3 regions of the Bradyrhizobium sp. 4 genome follow, and region 2 is predicted to be linked to each of the others. Evidence: predicted binding sites of a transcription regulator. Region 2 holds the regulator's gene; each other region holds the start of a gene.
What was found. Region 2 encodes PhoB, which activates phosphate uptake and scavenging genes when phosphate is short. Its sites were predicted from a motif close to TGTCATNNANCTGTCAT; they were not measured.

Region 1: a site for PhoB is predicted at 5,030-5,046, ahead of IVB45_RS25160 (UDP-2,3-diacylglucosamine diphosphatase). Genes of this name have one in related genera too.
Region 3: a site for PhoB is predicted at 1,042-1,058, ahead of IVB45_RS16070 (RNA degradosome polyphosphate kinase). Genes of this name have one in related genera too.

The regions. Positions count from the first base shown of each region.
Region 1 is NZ_CP064686.1:5,277,238-5,283,464, reverse strand. It holds gene IVB45_RS25190 (cytochrome c) at 81-527, shown strand; gene IVB45_RS25185 (cystathionine gamma-synthase family protein) at 812-2,107, shown strand; gene IVB45_RS25180 (CHRD domain-containing protein) at 2,185-2,601, opposite strand; gene IVB45_RS25175 (cytochrome c) at 2,756-3,685, shown strand; gene IVB45_RS25170 (Lrp/AsnC family transcriptional regulator) at 3,710-3,955, opposite strand; gene thiD (bifunctional hydroxymethylpyrimidine kinase/phosphomethylpyrimidine kinase) at 4,085-4,885, shown strand; gene IVB45_RS25160 (UDP-2,3-diacylglucosamine diphosphatase) at 5,070-5,882, shown strand; gene IVB45_RS25155 (glycosyltransferase family 1 protein) at 5,896-6,227, shown strand, end outside.
Region 2 is NZ_CP064686.1:7,313,883-7,320,109, forward strand. It holds gene IVB45_RS35105 (aspartate aminotransferase family protein) at 1-759, opposite strand, end outside; gene IVB45_RS35110 (GcrA family cell cycle regulator) at 1,215-1,727, shown strand; gene phoB (phosphate regulon transcriptional regulator PhoB) at 1,972-2,679, opposite strand; gene phoU (phosphate signaling complex protein PhoU) at 2,703-3,419, opposite strand; gene pstB (phosphate ABC transporter ATP-binding protein PstB) at 3,430-4,251, opposite strand; gene pstA (phosphate ABC transporter permease PstA) at 4,248-5,093, opposite strand; gene pstC (phosphate ABC transporter permease subunit PstC) at 5,098-6,087, opposite strand; gene pstS (phosphate ABC transporter substrate-binding protein PstS) at 6,187-6,227, opposite strand, start outside.
Region 3 is NZ_CP064686.1:3,499,236-3,505,462, reverse strand. It holds gene IVB45_RS16080 (CDP-alcohol phosphatidyltransferase family protein) at 1-232, shown strand, start outside; gene IVB45_RS16075 (DnaA/Hda family protein) at 326-1,003, shown strand; gene IVB45_RS16070 (RNA degradosome polyphosphate kinase) at 1,132-3,324, shown strand; gene ppx (exopolyphosphatase) at 3,340-4,842, shown strand; gene IVB45_RS16060 (TerC family protein) at 4,902-5,762, opposite strand; gene ndk (nucleoside-diphosphate kinase) at 5,808-6,227, opposite strand, start outside.

The DNA.
Region 1 (6,227 bases), 2.0 Mb from region 2:
CCATTGAGGGGTCAGCACGATCGTGCAGCACGGCGATCCTGCATCAAGGCAATCCTGCATCAAGGAAAGGGACTTTGCGAATGAAGCGAGTGTTGGTTGTTGGGGGCGCGCTCCTGCTAGGTATGGGCGCGGTTTGGGCACAACAGGACTCCGTCAAGGAGGTCCAGACCCTGATGAAGGGCAATGGCAAGAACGCCGGCGCAGTGGCAGCGATGGTCAAGGGCGAGAAGCCCTACGACCAGGCCACGGTGGACAGCGCGCTGGCGCAGTTCGAGGATACCGCCAAGAAGCTGCCGAACCTGTTTCCGGCGAGCGCCAAGGGCATGAAGCCCGAGGGCGACTACAGCGCCTCGCCGAAGGTGTGGGAGGACAAGGCCGGCTTCGATGCCAAGGTCGCGAGCTTCGCCAAGGTCGTCGGCGAGGCCAAGGGCAAGATCAAGGATTTGGACTCGCTCAAGGCGAATTTCCCCGCGGTCGGCAAGGAATGCGGCGGCTGCCACGAGACGTTTCGCGTGAAGAACGGTTGACGGAAGAAAAGATTCGTAGCCCGGATTGCGCTGCGCTCCATCCGGCTACTGAGAATCGGGAAAAAGCGGTTGCGACAGCAGCCGCTTTTTTCATGTTGGCGCGCAGCACTGGAAATTCTGTCCGCAAGGCCTGACGGATCGCTGCCGGAGCAGCTATCTTGGCTCCAGCCGCCGCGGCATTGGCGTGAGCTTTTGACGCCGACGCATCTCGCTCCTGACGGCGTTGCGACATCAGGCGTTCCAACCCGCGGCGAGCAGCTCAATCAGCAACAGCGAGACAAGCCATGGTCAAACCGTTCCCGTCGAAGACGCACATCGGCAACCATATGCTGCATCCGGAAACGCTGATGCTGACCTATGGCTACGATCCGCAATTGTCGGAAGGCGCGGTCAAGCCGCCGGTGTTCCTGACCTCGACCTTCGTGTTCAAGACGGCCGAGGACGGGCAGGACTTCTTCGATTTCGTTTCCGGCCGGCGCGAGCCGCCGGAAGGGATGGGCGCGGGCCTGGTCTATTCGCGCTTCAATCACCCCAACAGCGAAATCGTCGAGGACAGGCTCGCGATTTACGAGCGCACCGAGAGCTGCGCGCTGTTCTCGTCGGGCATGGCGGCCATCGCGACCACGATCCTGGCGTTCGTCCGTCCCGGCGATGTCATTCTGCACTCCCAGCCGCTCTATGGCGGGACGGAAACCCTGCTGACGAATACGCTTGCGCGTCTGTCGATCGGCGCCGTCGGCTTCGCCGATGGCGTCGACGAAGCCGCGGTCAGCCAGGCCGCGGAAGAGGCCATGCGCAAGGGCCGGGTTTCGATGATCCTGATCGAAACCCCGGCCAACCCCACCAACGGGCTGGTCGACATCGCGATGATGCGCCGTGTCGCCGAGACAATCGGAAAGACCCAAGGCCATATTCCGATCATCGCCTGCGACAATACCCTGCTCGGGCCGGTGTTTCAGCGGCCGATCGAGCACGGCGCCGATATTTCCCTGTACTCGCTCACGAAATATGTCGGCGGTCATTCCGACCTGATCGCGGGCGCCGCGCTCGGTGCGAAGGCGGTGGTGAAAGGCATCAAGGCGCTGCGGGGCGCCATCGGCACCCAGCTCGATCCGCATTCCTGCTGGATGATCAACCGGTCGCTCGAGACGCTGAGCTTGCGCATGGAAAAGGCCGATGCGAATGCGCGCCTCGTGGCGGACTATCTGCGCGATCATCCCAAAGTGGCCAAGGTGCACTATCTCGGTCATCACGAGGCGGCGTCGCCGGACGGACTTGTGTTTGCGCGGCAATGCACAGGGGCGGGATCCACGTTCTCGTTCGACATCGTCGGCGGCAAGGCCGCGGCCATGAAATTCCTCAACGCGCTGCAGATCCTCAAGCTGGCGGTGAGCCTTGGTGGAACGGAGTCGCTTGCGAGCCTGCCTGCCACCATGACCCACTCCGGCGTCCCCGCCGACATCCGCCGCAAGATCGGCGTGCTCGATTCCACGATCCGGCTGTCGATCGGCATCGAACACCCGTCGGATTTGATCGCCGACCTCGCGCAGGCGCTGAACGCGGCCGAACCTGAGGTGTGACGCCCGCGCCAGCGCTACGGGAATCGAAAAGGGCGGCTGCGATGGCAGCCGCCCTTTTTTGCTGGTCTGTGCGAAGTTTACTTCGTCACCTGACCGCGGATCTCGCCGCCCGGATTGGCCGCGGTGTGGATGTTGACGTAGAGCTTGCCGCCGAGCAGATCGGCGGCCTGCGCGTCGGTCAATGTCGCCGAGCCCTCGACCGGGCTGGACGTCGCATTGGGAATCGCGACCGCGACGCCGGCGTTCTTGCCGGCCTCGGCGGGTCCGTGGAAATGCGCGGCGGTGGCTGGGCCGGACAGGCCGGAATAGGTGACCTTCCAGGACAGCTTCTTGCTGGCGGCGTCGTAATCCAGATCGGCCGTTCCAGTGCCGCTGCTGGTCGTTGCGGGGACCTCGGACTTGGCGTCGAGCGTTGCTTTCAGCTTTTCGGCGCTGGCCGAACCCGCAAAAGCAACGGCGCCAAGCACTGACATGGCAATGACGATCTTGTTCATGATTTTTCTCCCTGCTGAACCCGTTTGGGCTGCAAACTTCCAACAGCCGGCATTTCAGTTTATTCCCGTTCCAGGCCGCGGTGGGCTAAATTCTTCGTGGCTGGAGCCGCGAGGGCATCGGTCATAAGCTTCGCCGCGACGACGAAAGGACCGCATGTTGCGACGAACAACCTCCGTGGCGCTGCTCGCCGCACTCGCCGCAGCCGGCGTCTATTGGTGGCTCAGCGCGCCGGTGGTGGCGGCCGCCGGCACCGCGCCCGCCCGCGCCCCTGATCTTGCCAATGGCCAGGTGATATTTAACGCCGGCGGCTGCGCCTCATGCCATGCCGTCCCCGACCAGCCCGATCGTCTCAGGCTCGGCGGCGGCGTTGCGATCAAGTCGCCGTTCGGAACGTTCTATGCGCCGAACATCTCGTCCGACCCGACCGACGGCATCGGCAAATGGAGCGAGGCCGAATTCGTCAATGCTGTGATGCACGGGGTCTCCCCGGACGGGCAGCATTACTTTCCGGCCTTTCCCTACACGTCCTATCAGCATGCCAGGCGCGAGGACGTGCTCGATCTCTTTGCGTACCTGAAAACGCTGCCGGCCGTTGCAGGCAAGGTGCGCGATCACGACGTGCGCCTTCCGTTCAATATAAGGCGCAACGTCGGCATCTGGAAATTCTTATTTCTGGACGGCAAGCCCTTCGTCGCCGACAGCGCGAAGTCGCCGCAGTGGAATCGCGGCGCCTATCTCGTCAACAGCTTTGGCCATTGCGCGGAGTGCCACAGCCCACGCAACGCGCTTGGCGGCATCATCGCCGGACAACGCTTCGCCGGTGGGCCCAATCCGGAAGGCGAGGGATGGGTGCCCAACATCACCCAGAAGCGCCTCGGCGAGTGGAGCGCGAAGGATATTGCCTATTTCCTGAAGACCGGCGAATTGCCCGACGGCGACAGCGTCGGGGGCGCGATGACGCGGGTGATCAAGAACACCTCGCAATTGCCGGACGACGATCTCGCGGCGATGGCGGACTATCTCAAATCGCTGCCGCCGGTGGACGGTCCGCCGCGCCCCAAGCGCAAGGAGGGCGGCGCCTGATCAGGGCCGCCGTTTTCTCGACGGTCAACTCGCGCCAAACGCCTTGAAGGTGATGATGGTGAGGGTGTCCTGGATCCCGGGCAGCACCTGCACCTTCTCGTTGACGAAGTGGCCGATATCGGTGTCGTTGTCGACGTAGAATTTCACCAGCAGATCGTATTGACCGGCCGTGGAATAGATCTCGGAGGCGATCTCGGCTTCGGCAAGCGCATTGGCGACCACATAGGATTGGCCGAGCTTGCATTTGATCTGGACGAAAAAGGGAACCATCGCGGTCACTCCGAAAGCATATCTGGCGGCTAATAGGCCAAACCCGGCCGGATTTAGCAAGCGAACTTGCTGGACTGGGAGAGGCGCGCTAGGACGGGCCATGGCTTCGAAAACGCTGGAAATCGCCCTATGACGACGCCCGTAGCGCTGACCATTGCCGGCTCCGATTCGAGCGGCGGCGCCGGCATCCAGGCCGACCTGAAGACCTTTGCCGCGCTGGGCGTTTTTGGCGCGTCCGCCATCACGGCGCTGACCGCGCAGAACACCCGCGGCGTCACCGGCATTCACGCGGTGCCCGCCGAATTCGTCACCGCGCAGATCGACGCGGTGTTTTCCGATCTCGATGTCGGCGCGGTCAAAATCGGCATGGTGGCGCAAGCCGCCAGCATCGATGCGATCGCGGCCGCGCTGTCGCGCTGGGCGCCCAGGCATATCGTGCTCGATCCCGTGATGGTGGCGACATCGGGTGATCGCCTGCTCGCCTCCGAAGCGGTCGACGCCCTGCGCATCAAGCTGATGCCGCTGGCCTCGGTGATCACACCCAATCTGCCCGAGGCCGCGGCTCTGCTCGGCGAACCGGTCGCGGCCAGCGAGGCCGAAATCGAGAGCCAGGGGCGCCGGCTGCTGGCGCTCGGCTGCAGGGCGGTCCTGATCAAGGGCGGGCACGGCGAGGGCGCCGAGAGCATCGACTATCTCGTCGATGCCAGCACCACGATCGCGCTGGCCGCGCCGCGCGTTGCCACTCGCAACACCCATGGCACCGGCTGCTCGCTGTCCTCGGCGGTCGCCGCCGGGCTCGCCAGGGGCGAGGATCTTGAGCGCGCCGTGCGCAACGCCAAGGCCTGGATCAGCGCGGCGATCGCGGCCGCCGACCGCTTCAGCGTCGGCCACGGCCACGGCCCGATCCATCATTTCCACAAATTCTACTGACGCCGGTCGCGAGCGCGCCGCAGCTCCGGGTTCTTGCGGAGGCCGCTGCGACGCCATGTCGCCTGATTGTCGCATGCGACTGATATTCGCGGGGTGGGCGAGGCAAGCGCGATTCGTATCCGAAGGTGCCTCAAAGGTTCAATTGGTCATCCCCCTGTCACGGGACATTGTTACAGGCTGGCGCATGGGAAGTTACGATGTGAGTGACGAGAGCCCAGAGCGGCGCTTTCGCACGTTGTTCATCTCCGACGTTCATCTCGGAGCCCGCGGTTCACAAGCCGACCTTCTGCTCGACTTCCTGCGTTTCCATGATGCCGACACGATCTATCTCGTCGGCGATATCGTCGATGGCTGGGCGCTGAAATCGAGCTGGCATTGGCCGCAATCGCATAACGACCTCGTCCAGAAGCTTTTGCGCAAGGCGCGCAAGGGCGCCAAGGTCATCTACATCCCCGGCAATCACGACGAGTTCCTGCGCAATTATTACGGCACGCATTTCGGCGGCATCGACGTGGTCGAGAACACCGTCCACACCGGCGCGGACGGCAAGCGCTATCTCGTCATCCACGGCGACATCTTCGACCTCGTGGTGCAGAACGCACGCTGGCTCGCCCATCTCGGCGACAAGGCCTACGACTTCGCGATCCAGCTCAATCGCTTCGTCAACTTCTTCCGGCGCATGTTCAAGGTGCCCTATTGGTCGCTGTCGCAATGGGCCAAGCAGAAGGTCAAGAACGCCGTCAACTATATCGGCGCATTCGAGCAGGCGCTCGCCGCCGAGGCGCGGCGCCACGACGCCGACGGCGTGATCTGCGGCCACATCCATTACGCGGTGATCCGCGACGAGGGCGGCATCCGCTACATGAATTGCGGCGACTGGGTCGAGAGCTGCACGGCGCTGGTCGAGCACGACGACGGCCGTTTCGAGATCATCACCTGGGCGGACCAGGCCGAGAAGCCGGCGCAGGTCCCGCAGGTTGCAGCCAGAGCTGCATGACAAAGGCAGCCTGATGCGCATCCTGGTCGCGACCGACGCCTGGCACCCGCAAGTCAACGGTGTGGTTCGGACGCTGACCAAACTTGCTGACGGTGCCAAAAGCCTCGACGTCGAATTCTCGTTCCTCACGCCGCAATCGTTCCGCACCTTTGCGATGCCGAGCTATCGTGACGTGCGGCTGGCCATGCCGCGGCCGGGCAGAATCGCGAAGCTGATCGAAGAGGCGCACCCCGACAGCATCCACATCGCGACGGAGGGGCCGATCGGCCTGATGGTCCGCCGCTATTGCCGCCAGCGCAAGCTGCCCTTCACGACCAGCTTCCACACCCGCTTTCCCGAATATGT
Region 2 (6,227 bases):
GAAACCGCCGCCGAGCGCCTTGGCCAGCGACATCACGTCGGGTTCGACGCCAAGGCGGCGGTACGCGAACAGATCGCCGGTGCGGCCCATGCCGGTTTGCACCTCGTCGAAGGCGAGCAACAGACCCTTCTCGTCGCAGAGCTGGCGCAACGCCCTCAGGAAGGCGGGCGTTGCCGAACGCACACCGCCCTCGCCCTGGATCGGCTCGATCAGGATGCCGGCGGTCTGCGGACCGATCGCCTTTTTCACCGCGTCGAGACCGCCATGCGCAACCTGGTCGAAGCCCTCCATCGGGGGGCCGAAACCTTCGAGATATTTTGCCGAACCCGTCGCGGCAAGTGTCGCCAGCGTGCGGCCATGGAAGGCGCCTTCGAAGGTGATCATGCGATAACGGTCGGGATGGCCCTTCGCGGCGTGATAACGGCGCACGACCTTGATCACGCATTCCAGCGCTTCGGCGCCGGAATTGCAGAAGAACACAAAATCCGCAAAACTTTCATTGCACAGGCGCGCGGCGAGCTTTTCGCCGTCCGGGCTCTGGAACAGGTTCGACATGTGCCAGAGCTTCGTGGCCTGCTCCTGCAACGCCGCGACCAGCGCCGGATGGGCATGGCCGAGCGCATTCACCGCCACCCCGGAGGTGAAATCCAGATAGCGCTCGCCACTGGTCGCGATCAGCCAGCAGCCTTCGCCACGCTCGAAACCGAGGTCGGACCTGGCGAAAACGGGGAGCAAATGCGGCGCTGCGCTGTTAGTCATGACGGTCACTTGAATGTTGCGGACGGTGTGAGCGTGCATTGCGCAACGCACCATCGACCGGCCCGGAAAACGAAACGTGCCGCCTCTTGAGGGCGGCACGTGCGACTATCTTAGGCCTGGTGAAACGGGTGTCAATGCCGCCCGGAAAGCCTCGCGAAACGCTGAATCCGTAGTCTTGCGGTGCCGATTTTGCGGGATTTAGCCACGGAACATGTGGAAGCGAGTCGGCGGACTCTTGCGCGGGAGTCACGCCATATTGTAGCGTTTGGATTGTCAGATACGACATCTCGTGCAGTGGTTCTGATCTTTAAGTCCTTATGTACCGGCGTAAACGTTCGGGCGTTCAAGACGCGCCCGGCGAGCCTTAAGGGATTCTGGCGGCACGGGTTTTTGAAGGCTTAGGCATTCGCTGCGAGGCCCCAGGATGGCGGGCGCGCAGCGAGGGAAAGGGTGCAATGACGGTTTTGACCTGGTCCGATGATCGCGTCGAGCAGCTGAAAAAGCTCTGGGAGGCCGGACTTTCGGCCAGCCAGATCGCGGCGGAGCTCGGCAATGTGACCCGCAATGCCGTGATCGGCAAAGTGCACAGGCTCGGCCTTTCGGGCCGCGCCAAGAGCCCTTCATCGGCAGCGCCGCGGCCGCGCAAGGCGCGCCCCGCGCAGCACATGATGCGGGTGAGCCGCCCGATCTCGCGCGGCAACACCGCGCTGGCGCAGGCCTTCGAGGTCGAGGCTGAGCCGGATCCGGTCACCTATGACAACGTGGTGCCGATGAGCCAGCGGCTGTCGCTGCTGGAATTGAACGAGGCGACCTGCCACTGGCCGGTCGGCGATCCCTCGAGCCCGGACTTCTTCTTCTGCGGTGGACGGGCGCTGTCCGGCCTGCCCTATTGCGCCCAGCACTCGCGCGTCGCGTACCAGCCGGCGTCGGATCGGCGCCGCGCACCGGTGAAGCCGGGCCCGCGGTAATTACGGCAAGTCGTCGCGCGAAGAAGGTTCAATTTCCGTGTCGTCCCGGCCTAGTGCGCAATTGCGCACGGGGGCCGGGACCCATACTCGGAGCGCGCGGTTGTTGCGCGAAAGAGGTCACTCCGAGTCTTCGCCAAACCACGTTCGGTGGTTATGGGTCGCGGATCAGCGCTCGCTTCGCTCGCTTGTCCGGGACGACGTCGAAGAATTCGGGGACAGCTTGCCAAGAAACAAAGCTGCAACCCTACACCTGCTCCGCCTTCGCAAACCGATCATCCAGCGCGTAACCGGCCCCGCGGACGGTGCGGATCGGGTCCTGCTCGCGGCCGAGATTGAGCAGCTTGCGCAGGCGGCCGATATGCACGTCGACGGTGCGCTCGTCGATATAGATGTCGCGGCCCCAGACGCTGTCGAGCAGTTGCTCGCGCGAGAACACCCGTCCCGGGTGCTCCAGGAAGAACTCCAGCAGGCGATATTCGGTCGGACCGAGATCGATCGGCCGGCCCGAGCGCGCCACGCGGCGCTTGTCGCGGTCGAGTTCGATGTCGCCAAAAGCAAGGACGGTGGCGAGCCGCTCGGGGCTTGCGCGCCGCAGCAGGCCTTTCACGCGCGCCAGCAGCTCCGGCACCGAGAACGGCTTGACGATGTAATCGTCGGCGCCGGTCGCAAGACCCCGCACCCGCTCGCTCTCCTCGCCGCGCGCGGTGAGCATGATGATCGGGAGCTGCTTGGTCTCGGGACGGGTGCGAAGCCGCCGGCATAATTCGATGCCTGACAGGCCCGGCAGCATCCAGTCGAGCACGATCAGATCGGGGATGTGCTCCTTGAGGCGGGTGTCGGCGTCGTCGCCGCGCATCACCGTCTCGACGTCATAGCCGTCGCCTTCGAGGTTGTAGCGGAGAAGCTCGGTCAGGGCTTCCTCGTCCTCAACCACCATAATGCGTGCGCCCATCGGGTCGTCGCTCCCTTAAGTCTTCAGGTGTTCGGTACCGTGTTGGCGAAGGTCGTCATGTCGCCCTTCGGTCGCTTGTCGGTGATCGCCTGACCCTCGATCATGTAGAACACGGTCTCGGCGATGTTGGTGGCGTGGTCGCCGATCCGCTCGATGTTCTTGGCGCAGAACATCAGGTGAATACAGAACGAGATGTTGCGCGGATCCTCCATCATGTAGGTGAGGAGCTCGCGGAACAGCGAGGTGCAGATGGCGTCGACTTCCTCGTCACCCTTCCACACCGCCATCGCCGCCGGCAAATCATGCGCGGCATAAGCGTCCAGCACCGACTTGACCTGCTGCTGCACGAGGTCGGTCATGTGCTCGAGGCCGCGGAACAGCTTGAGCGGATGGAAGTCCGTCTCCAGCGCCGCGACGCGCTTGCCCATGTTCTTGGCGAGGTCGCCGATGCGCTCGAGATCGGTCGCGACGCGCATGGCGCCGACGATCTCGCGCAGATCGACCGCCATTGGCTGGCGCCGGGCGATGGTGAGCACCGCGCGTTCCTCGATGCGCTTCTGCAGCGCGTCGAGCTCGGTGTCGATGGCGACGACGCGCTGGCCGAGCGGGACGTCGCGGCGGATCAATGCGTCGACGGACTCTACGATCATGCGTTCGGCGATGCCACCCATCTCGGCGACCAGGCGAGTGAGTTCCTGGAGGTCGGTGTCGAAGGCCTTTGCGGTATGTTCAGAACCCATGTCGCGTCTCCTAGCCGAACCGGCCGGTGATGTAATCCTGCGTGCGCCGGTCGGACGGCGACGTGAAGATCTTGCTGGTGTCGTCGAACTCGATCAACTCGCCGAGATACATGAAGGCGGTCTTGTCGGAGACGCGCGCCGCCTGCTGCATGTTGTGGGTGACGATCGCGATCGTGTAATCCTCGGACAGCTCCTGGATCAGCTCCTCGACCTTGGCGGTCGAGATCGGGTCGAGCGCCGAACAGGGTTCGTCGAACAGGATCACCTCGGGCCGCACCGCGACGGTGCGGGCGATGCAGAGGCGCTGCTGCTGGCCGCCGGAGAGCGACAGGCCGGAGGCGTTGAGCTTGTCCTTGACCTCGTTCCACAGCGCGCCGCCGCGCAGCGCCTTCTCGACGCGCCCGTCCATTTCGGACTTCGATATCTTCTCATAAAGACGGATGCCGAACGCGATGTTCTCGTAGATCGTCATCGGGAACGGCGTGGGTTTCTGGAACACCATGCCGACGCGGGCGCGCAGCAGATTGAGGTCCAGCTTGCCGTCGAGGATGTTGGTCTGGTCGAGCATGAGCTGACCGGTGGCGCGCTGACCGGGATAGAGGTCGTACATCCGGTTGAAGATGCGCAGCAGGGTCGACTTGCCGCAGCCTGACGGACCGATGAACGCCGTGACACGGTTGGCGCCGAGCGTCAGGTTGATGTTCTTCAGCGCATGGTGCTCGCCGTAATAGAAGTTCAGGTTGCGCACGGTCACCTTGGGGGGCGCCTCCGGCAGCACTGCCGCGTGCGGCAGTCCACCTGACGCGCTCATCGATACGGAAAGATCACTCATTTTGCGGTCCTCTCGGCGCCAAGGATGCGCGCGAAAATATTAAGGGCAAGAACGGTCAGGGTGATGAGCAGCGCGCCGCTCCAGGCCAGCTGCTTCCAATAGGCATAGGGGCTCTGCACGAAGTTGTTGATGGTCACCGGCAGGTTCGCCATCGTTTTGTTTAGGCCGAGGCTGAAGAACTGGTTGGACAGCGCGGTGAACAGCAGCGGCGCGGTTTCACCGGCGACGCGAGCGGTCGCGAGCAGCACGCCCGTGATGAGACCCGAACGGGCAGCGCGATAAGCGATCCGCTTGATCACCAGCGAACGCGGCAGGCCGAGCGCCGAGGCCGCCTCGCGCAACGCGTTCGGCACCAGCAGCAGCATGTCCTCGGTCGTGCGCAGCACCACCGGGATCACGATGACCGCGAGCGCGAGCGAGCCTGCGATCGCGGAGAAGCCGCGCATCGGCACCACCACCGCGCCGTAGATGAACAGGCCGATGATGATCGAGGGTGCCGAGAGCAGGATGTCGTTGATGAAGCGGATCACCGAGGTCAGCCGGTCATTGCGGCCGTATTCGGCGAGATAGGTGCCGGCGAACATGCCGAGCGGCGCGCCGATGCCGACGCCGATCACGGTCATGATCAGCGAGCCGACGATGGCGTTGAGCAGGCCGCCCTCGTTCGATCCCGGTGGCGGCGTGTTCTCGGTGAACAGCTGGACATTGAGTCCCGCCAGTCCGTTGTAGAGCAGCGTGATCAGGATCAGCGCGAGCCAGGTCACACCGAAGGCGGTTGCGGCGATGCAGAGCCCGCGGACGACGATATCCTTGCGGCGGCGGCGTGAGTAGATCGGGTTCATGGCGCTAGTTCCCCGCCTTCTTTTCCAGCCGCATCAGCATCAGCCGCGCCGCCGCGAGCACGAAGAAGGTCAGCACGAACAGCAGGAGGCCGAGCAGGATCAGGCCGGACTGGTGCAGGCCGTCGCTCTCGGCGAACTCGGATGCGATCGCCGCCGAGATCGTGGTGCCCGGCGCGAAGATCGACGACGAGATCCGGAACGAGTTGCCGATAATGAAGGTCACCGCCATGGTCTCGCCGAGCGCGCGGCCCAGCGCCAGCATGACGCCGCCGATGACGCCGACGCGGGTGTAGGGGATCACCACGCTGCGGACGACTTCCCAGGTGGTGCAGCCGACGCCGTAGGCGGCTTCCTTCAGCACCGGAGGCACCGTCTTGAACACGTCGACCGAAATCGAGGTGATGAAGGGCAGCACCATGATGGCGAGGATCAGCGCGGCATTGAACAGGCTGAGATAGGACGGGGGACCTGCGAAGATCGCGCCCAGCACGGGCACGCCATCGAAGATCTTGATCATGAAGGGCTGGAACGTGTTGGCGAGGAACGGGCCGAGCACGAAGAAGCCCCACATGCCGTAGATGATCGAGGGGATGCCGGCGAGCAGCTCGATCGCCATGCCGATCGGGCGGCGCAGCCATTGCGGGCAGAGTTCGGTGAGGAAGATCGCAATGCCGAGACCCACGGGAATGGCGATCAGCATCGCGATGAAGGAGGTGACGAGCGTGCCGTACATCGGCCCGAGCGCGCCGAGCACGGGCGGATCGGCGGACGGCGCCCAGCGCTGCGTCCACAGGAACGAGACCCCGAATTCCTTCATCGCCGGGAAGGCGCCGACGATCAGCGAAAGGATAATGCCGCCGAGGATCAGAAGCACCGAGATCGCGGAGAGCCGCGTGATCCAGTAGAAGGTGACGTCCCCGAGCTTGAACGCGCTCAAGGCCTTGGCGCGATCATACGGTCCGGCATCGTCGATTACATCGCTCTGAACGGCCATCTCTGCCACGCCGATCCCCTGTACCAAATAGCATACGTTTTTTTGTTGGTCCGCGCCCCGGATGCGGCGCAGCGCATCCGGGGCGCGAGCGTCGCGAGCCTAGCTCTTGATGTCGGCAGCCCAGGTCTTCTCGATCAGCT
Region 3 (6,227 bases), 3.8 Mb from region 2:
ATCGTGGCTGTTCGACCGCCCTGTGGAGATGAAGCCTTCGAAGGTATCCAAGCTAAACACTGTGGCCCAGGTGGCGTTCGCAGCGCTGGTGCTGGCCGCCCTCGCCTTCGGCTTCAAAGCCGGTCCTTATGATATCATCCTGATGGGCCTCGTAACGGTCTTCACGCTCTCCTCCGTGTCGCTCTATCTCGTTGAGTGGTTGCGGCACATGAGCACGATCGAGGCCAAGTGAGTTGGGAAGCGGCCCCGTAAAAGGCCAACTCCCGCTCGATGAAGTCGCATCTCGTCAAACGAAGCCGGCACGCCGGCATGGAGCAAAGCAAGCGTGCCAGGCCGCGTTCATCCCCGACAATTGGCGTTTTCGCTTCCGCATGCGGAGAGCCTGAGCCGGGACAATTTCCTCGAAGGCCCCGTTAATGCCGCCGGTCTTGCCCTCATCGACGCCTGGCCGGAATGGCCGAACCGGATCATGTGGCTGGCCGGCCCGGAAGGAAGCGGCAAGAGCCATCTCGCCGCGATCTGGGCCGAGGCTTCAGGCGCCCGCTCGACCACGGCCAATGGGCTGACCGCCGAAGCCGTCCCGGCCGCGCTCGCCACCGGCGCGCTGGTGGTCGAGGACCCCAAGGCCAGGGAATTCGACGAGCGCGCCCTGTTCCATCTGATGAATCTGGCGCGCGAGGACGGCGCCTACGTCCTCTTCACCGGACGCGAGGCGCCCGCTTCTCTTGAGATCGAGCTTGCCGACCTGCGCTCGCGGCTCCGCGCCGTCCCTGTTATCTCGCTGCTGCCGCCTGACGACCAGCTCTTCCGCGGCCTGATCGTCAAATTCTGCGCCGACCGCCAGCTCGCGGTGGACGAGAGCGTGGTCGGCTACCTCGCCACTCGCCTGGAGCGGTCCTCGGCCGCCGCCCGACGGGCTGTCGACCTGCTGGACACCGAGGCCCTGCGCCTTGGCCGTCCCGTCACCCGGGCCCTGGCAGCCGAGCTGCTCCGGGATGTCTGACCAAGGCGGCTTGACGCGGCCGGGCGGCGGAACATCAATGTCATCGAAACGTCATCGCTCTAACACATGCTCCCGCGGATTTTGCGCGTAAGTCGCAAATTGGGGCGAACTGGATGGATCGACTTCTGATGGACTCTGCGCAAGCTGTTGAAGTTAAAGAAAAAGCCCCGGAAGCCGAAGGCCCGCCGGCGATCGCATCGAGCCCCGAGCGGTTCATCAATCGCGAGCTCTCTTGGCTGCACTTCAACCGCCGCGTCCTGGAGGAATCGGTCAATCCCAGCCACCCCATGCTGGAGCGGGTGCGATTCCTGTCGATTTCAGCGAATAACCTCGACGAGTTCTTCATGGTCCGCGTCGCCGGCATCAAGGCCCAGGTGCGCGAGGGCATTGCCGAGCGCAGCCCCGACGGTCTGACCCCGTCCGAGCAGCTCGCGCTCATCAACCGGACCGTCTCGCAGCTTGCGTCCGACCAGCAGGCGATCTGGCGCGACCTGCGCGGCACGCTTGCCGGCGAGGGCATCGTGCTGGTCGAGGGCAAGGAGGTCACCAAGGCGGAACGAACCTGGATCGAGGACTACTTCCTCAGCAACGTGTTCCCGCTGCTGACGCCGCTCGCGATCGACCCGGCCCACCCCTTCCCGTTCATTCCGAGCCTCGGCTTCACCATCGCGCTCCAGCTCACGCGCGCCGCCGACGGCAAGCAGATGAACGCGTTGATCCGCATGCCCGGCAAGATCGACCGCTTCATCCGCCTGCCGGCCGAGGGCAAGGTCGTCCGGCTGATCTCCCTGGAGCAGGCCACCGCTCTGTTCATCAACCGCCTGTTCCCCGGCTACAATCTGCACGGCCAGGGCGCATTCCGCGTCCTCCGCGACTCCGAACTCGAAATCGAGGAAGAGGCCGAGGATCTCGTCCGCCTGTTCGAGACGGCGCTGAAGCGCCGTCGCCGCGGCTCCGTGATCCGACTCGAGATCGACGCCAAGATGCCGGAACAGCTGCGCAGCTTCGTGCAGCACGCGCTGTCGACCGCCGACGACGAGGTGTTCCTGGTCGACGGCGTGCTCGCCATGAACGAGCTCTCGCAGCTCACCCGCCTCGACCGGCCCGACCTGGAATTCACCCCTTATGTGCCGCGCCATCCCGAGCGCGTGCGCGAGCAAGGCGGCGACATCTTCGCTGCGATCCGACAGAAGGACCTCGTCGTCCATCACCCCTACGAATCCTTCGACGTCGTGGTGCAGTTTCTCCAGCAGGCCACGCGCGACCCCGACGTCGTCGCCATCAAGCAGACGCTCTACCGCACCTCCAGCAACTCGCCGATCGTGCGTGCGCTCGTGGAAGCCGCCGAAGCCGGCAAATCCGTCACCGCGCTGATCGAGCTGAAGGCCCGCTTCGACGAGGAAGCCAACATCCGCTGGGCGCGCGACCTCGAACGCGCCGGCGTGCAGGTCGTCTACGGCTTCCTCGAACTGAAGACGCACGCGAAACTCTCGATGGTGGTGCGCCGCGAGGGCGGCAGCCTCACGACCTACGTCCACACCGGCACCGGCAACTACCACCCGGTGACCGCGCGCATCTACACCGACCTCTCCTACTTCACCTCGGAGCCGACCATCGGCCGCGACGCCGCGCGCGTGTTCAACTTCATCACCGGCTATGCCGCGCCGAGCGATCTGGAAAAGATGGCGGTCTCGCCGCTGACCTTGCGCAAGCGCATCATCGAGCACATCCAGGGCGAGACCGCGCATGCGCGGCACGGCCGGCCTGGTGCGATCTGGATGAAAATGAACGCGCTGGTCGACCCCGACATCATCGACGCGCTCTACGAGGCCTCACAGGCCGGCGTGCAGGTCGAACTCGTGGTGCGCGGTATCTGCTGCCTGCGACCCGGCATTCCCGGACTGTCGGAGAACATTCGCGTCAAGTCGATCATCGGACGATTCCTCGAACACGGCCGAATCTACTGTTTCGGCATGGGCCAAGGCCTGCCGAGCGCGAAAGCGGCTGTGTATATCTCCTCGGCCGACATGATGCCGCGCAACCTCGACCGCCGCGTCGAGGTGCTGTGTCCGCTGCAAAATCCCACGGTGCATCAGCAGGTTCTCGAACAGATCATGGTCGCGAATCTCAAGGACAATGAACAGAGCTGGCAATTGTTGCCGGACGGGTCCTCAACGCGTATGAAGACCGCGAAGGGCGAGGAGCCTTTCAACGTCCACAACTACTTCATGACAAATCCGAGTCTGTCTGGCCGTGGTAAGTCGCTCAAGGAATCCTCGCCGCGCCGCCTCACGCGCCGTAATGAACGTCATCAATCCTGATCCGGGATCGTCGACGTGAAGCGGCCGCGCAAGCGCGGCTCGAGCGTCGCCGTCATCGACATCGGCTCCAACTCGGTCCGTCTCGTCGTCTACGAGGGACTGACGCGGAGCCTCATTCCGATCTTCAACGAGAAGACGCTGTGCGGGCTCGGCCGCGAGGTGCAGAGCACCGGCTTGCTTGCGCCCGACGCCGTCGACAAGGCGCTGACCTCGCTCAAGCGCTTCCGTGCGCTGTGCCGGGTGATGCAGGTCGGACGGGTGTTTGCGATTGCGACCGCCGCCTGCCGCGACGCCTCTAACGGCGCCGACTTCATCGCGAAAGCCGAGCGCATCTGCGCGGTGAAGATCGAGATCCTGTCGGGCCCGCGCGAGGCGCGGCTGTCGGCGCTCGGCGTGATCTCCGGCATTCACCATCCCGACGGCATCGTCGGCGACCTCGGCGGCGGCTCGCTCGAACTGATCGATGTGCGCAAAAACACCGTGCGCAGCGGCGTGACGCTGCCACTCGGCGGCCTCGCACTGCAGGACCTCGCGCATAAATCCCTGAAACGCGCCGACCGCATCGTGCGCGAAGCGCTCGACGGGGTGCCACAGCTCAAGGCAGGGAGCGGCCGCAGCTTCTACGCCGTCGGCGGCACCTGGCGCGCGCTTGCGCGCATCCACATCATCCAGAGCGGCTATCCGCTCCAAGTGATGCACGGCTATTCGATTTCGGCGGCCGAGGCGCTCGATTTTTCGCGTCGTCTCCGCCGGCTTGCGGCCGCCGGCATGCTCGCCGACATCGAGATCGTTGCCGATGCCCGGCGCCCGCTCCTCACCTATGCCGCACTGGTGCTCGAGCACATCATTCGGGTGGCGAAGCCGAAGACCATCGTGTTCTCGACCTTCGGCGTGCGCGAGGGCCTGCTGCACGAGAAGCTGCCGGAGTCCGAACGCAACAAGGACGGACTGATCTGCGCGGCCGAGGAGCTGAACCAGCTGCTGTCACGTTCGGCAAAGCACGCGCGCGAGCTGATCGCCTGGACCGACCGCCTCGCGCGCGTGGTGAAGCTGCGCGAGACCGAGGAGGACCGCCGTCTGCGCCACGCCGCGTGCCTGCTGTCCGACATCGGCTGGCGCGTGCATCCCGACCATCGCGGCGAGCAGACGCTGAGCCTCGTCGTCAACGGCAATTTCGGCGCGATCACCCACACCGAGCGCGCCTTCGTCGGGTTGTCCGTGTTCTATCGCTATGCGGGGCTCAGCGAGGAGAACCAGCCGCCGGTCGCCATGCAGGAGCTTCTGACGCCGGCGCAGCTCGAACGCGCCCGCCTGCTGGGCGCGGCCTTCCGCGTCGCGCATCTGATCTCGGCGGCGCGCCCGGGCGTGTTGCCTGCGACGCATTTCCGCAGCGTGGGCCGCCAGCTGTTGCTGGTGTTCGAGCACCGCCTCGGCGATCTCGTCGCGGACCGCGTCGGCAGCCGCTTCCGCGCGCTCGCCCGGCTGATCAACCGCGCCGGCTCCATCGTGCGGCGCTAGCGCATGATCCGGAAAAACGTGAAGCGTTTTTCCGGAAAGATCATGCTCGAAAGATAAGCCTATTCCGCCGAGGCCTTGGCGTGGCGCTCGGATGATTCCAGCGCGGCCGCGCTCATGCTGCGTCGGCGCCAGATGGAGCCGACGACCAGCACGACGACGACGCCGAGAGCTGCGCAGAGATATTCGCCGCCTCCGCCGCCATGGGCGAATTGCGGCGGGATGCGCAAGGCGCCGAGCATGTTGTCCAGCGAGGCGCCGAACGGACCGTCGAACAGCGTGTGCAGCCTCGGCGCGATGCCGGGATCGGTCGCGATCACCTCGCCCGCGATCCAGCCGAGCAGCGCCGCGCCGGCCCACACCAGGACCGGGAGCTTTGCGAGCAGCGCCATGATCAGCGCCGCACCGGCGACGATCAAGGGCACGCTGATGGCAAGGCCGAGCACCAGCAGGGGCGCACTGCCATTGGCGGCCGCGGCCACCGCAATGACGTTGTCCAGGCTCATGACGATGTCGGCGACGACCACGATCTGCACGGCCTGCCACAGATGCGAAGCCGACTCGACGCCGTCCTCGTCCTCCTGTTCCGGCACCAGCAGCTTTGCCGCAATCACGATCAGCGCAAGACCGCCGACCAGCTTGAGGTACGGCAGCTCCATCAGGCTCGCGACGATGCCCGTGAAGATGATCCGCAGCAGCACCGCCGCGCCGGCACCGAGGATCATGCCCCACAGCCGATGCCGCGGCTTGAGGCCGCGGCAGGCGAGCGCGATCACCAGCGCATTGTCGCCGGACAAGAGGATGTTGATCCAGATGATCTTGCCGACCGCGACCCAGAAGGTCGGTTCGGCCATCTCAACGCGGAACTGGGTGAAGAATGCCCCGATCGTAGCGGGATCGAAGATCTGCCAGAGCCAGTTCACACTACGTCCTTTCCGCCGCGTCTCGTTACCTTATCGGCCGACGGATCAGCCGACGATCTCGTTGCCCGAGAAGAACTGCGCGATCTCGATCGCGGCGGTTTCCGGCGCATCCGAACCGTGCGCGGAGTTCTCGCCGATCGACTTTGCGTAGAGCTTGCGGATGGTGCCGTCAGCCGCCTTGGACGGATCGGTCGCCCCCATCACGTCGCGATACTTGGAGACGGCACCCTCGCCTTCCAGCACCTGGACCACCACGGGGCCCGAGGTCATGAAGTCCACGAGCTCACCGAAGAAGGGGCGCGCCTTGTGGACCGCATAGAAGGTCTCGGCCTGTTCCTTGGTCATGCGGATGCGCTTCTGCGCGACGATGCGCAGGCCCGCCTTCTCGATCACGGCGTTAACCGCACCGGTAAGGTTACGCGCGGTGGCGTCGGGCTTGATGATCGAGAAGGTGCGTTCGATGGC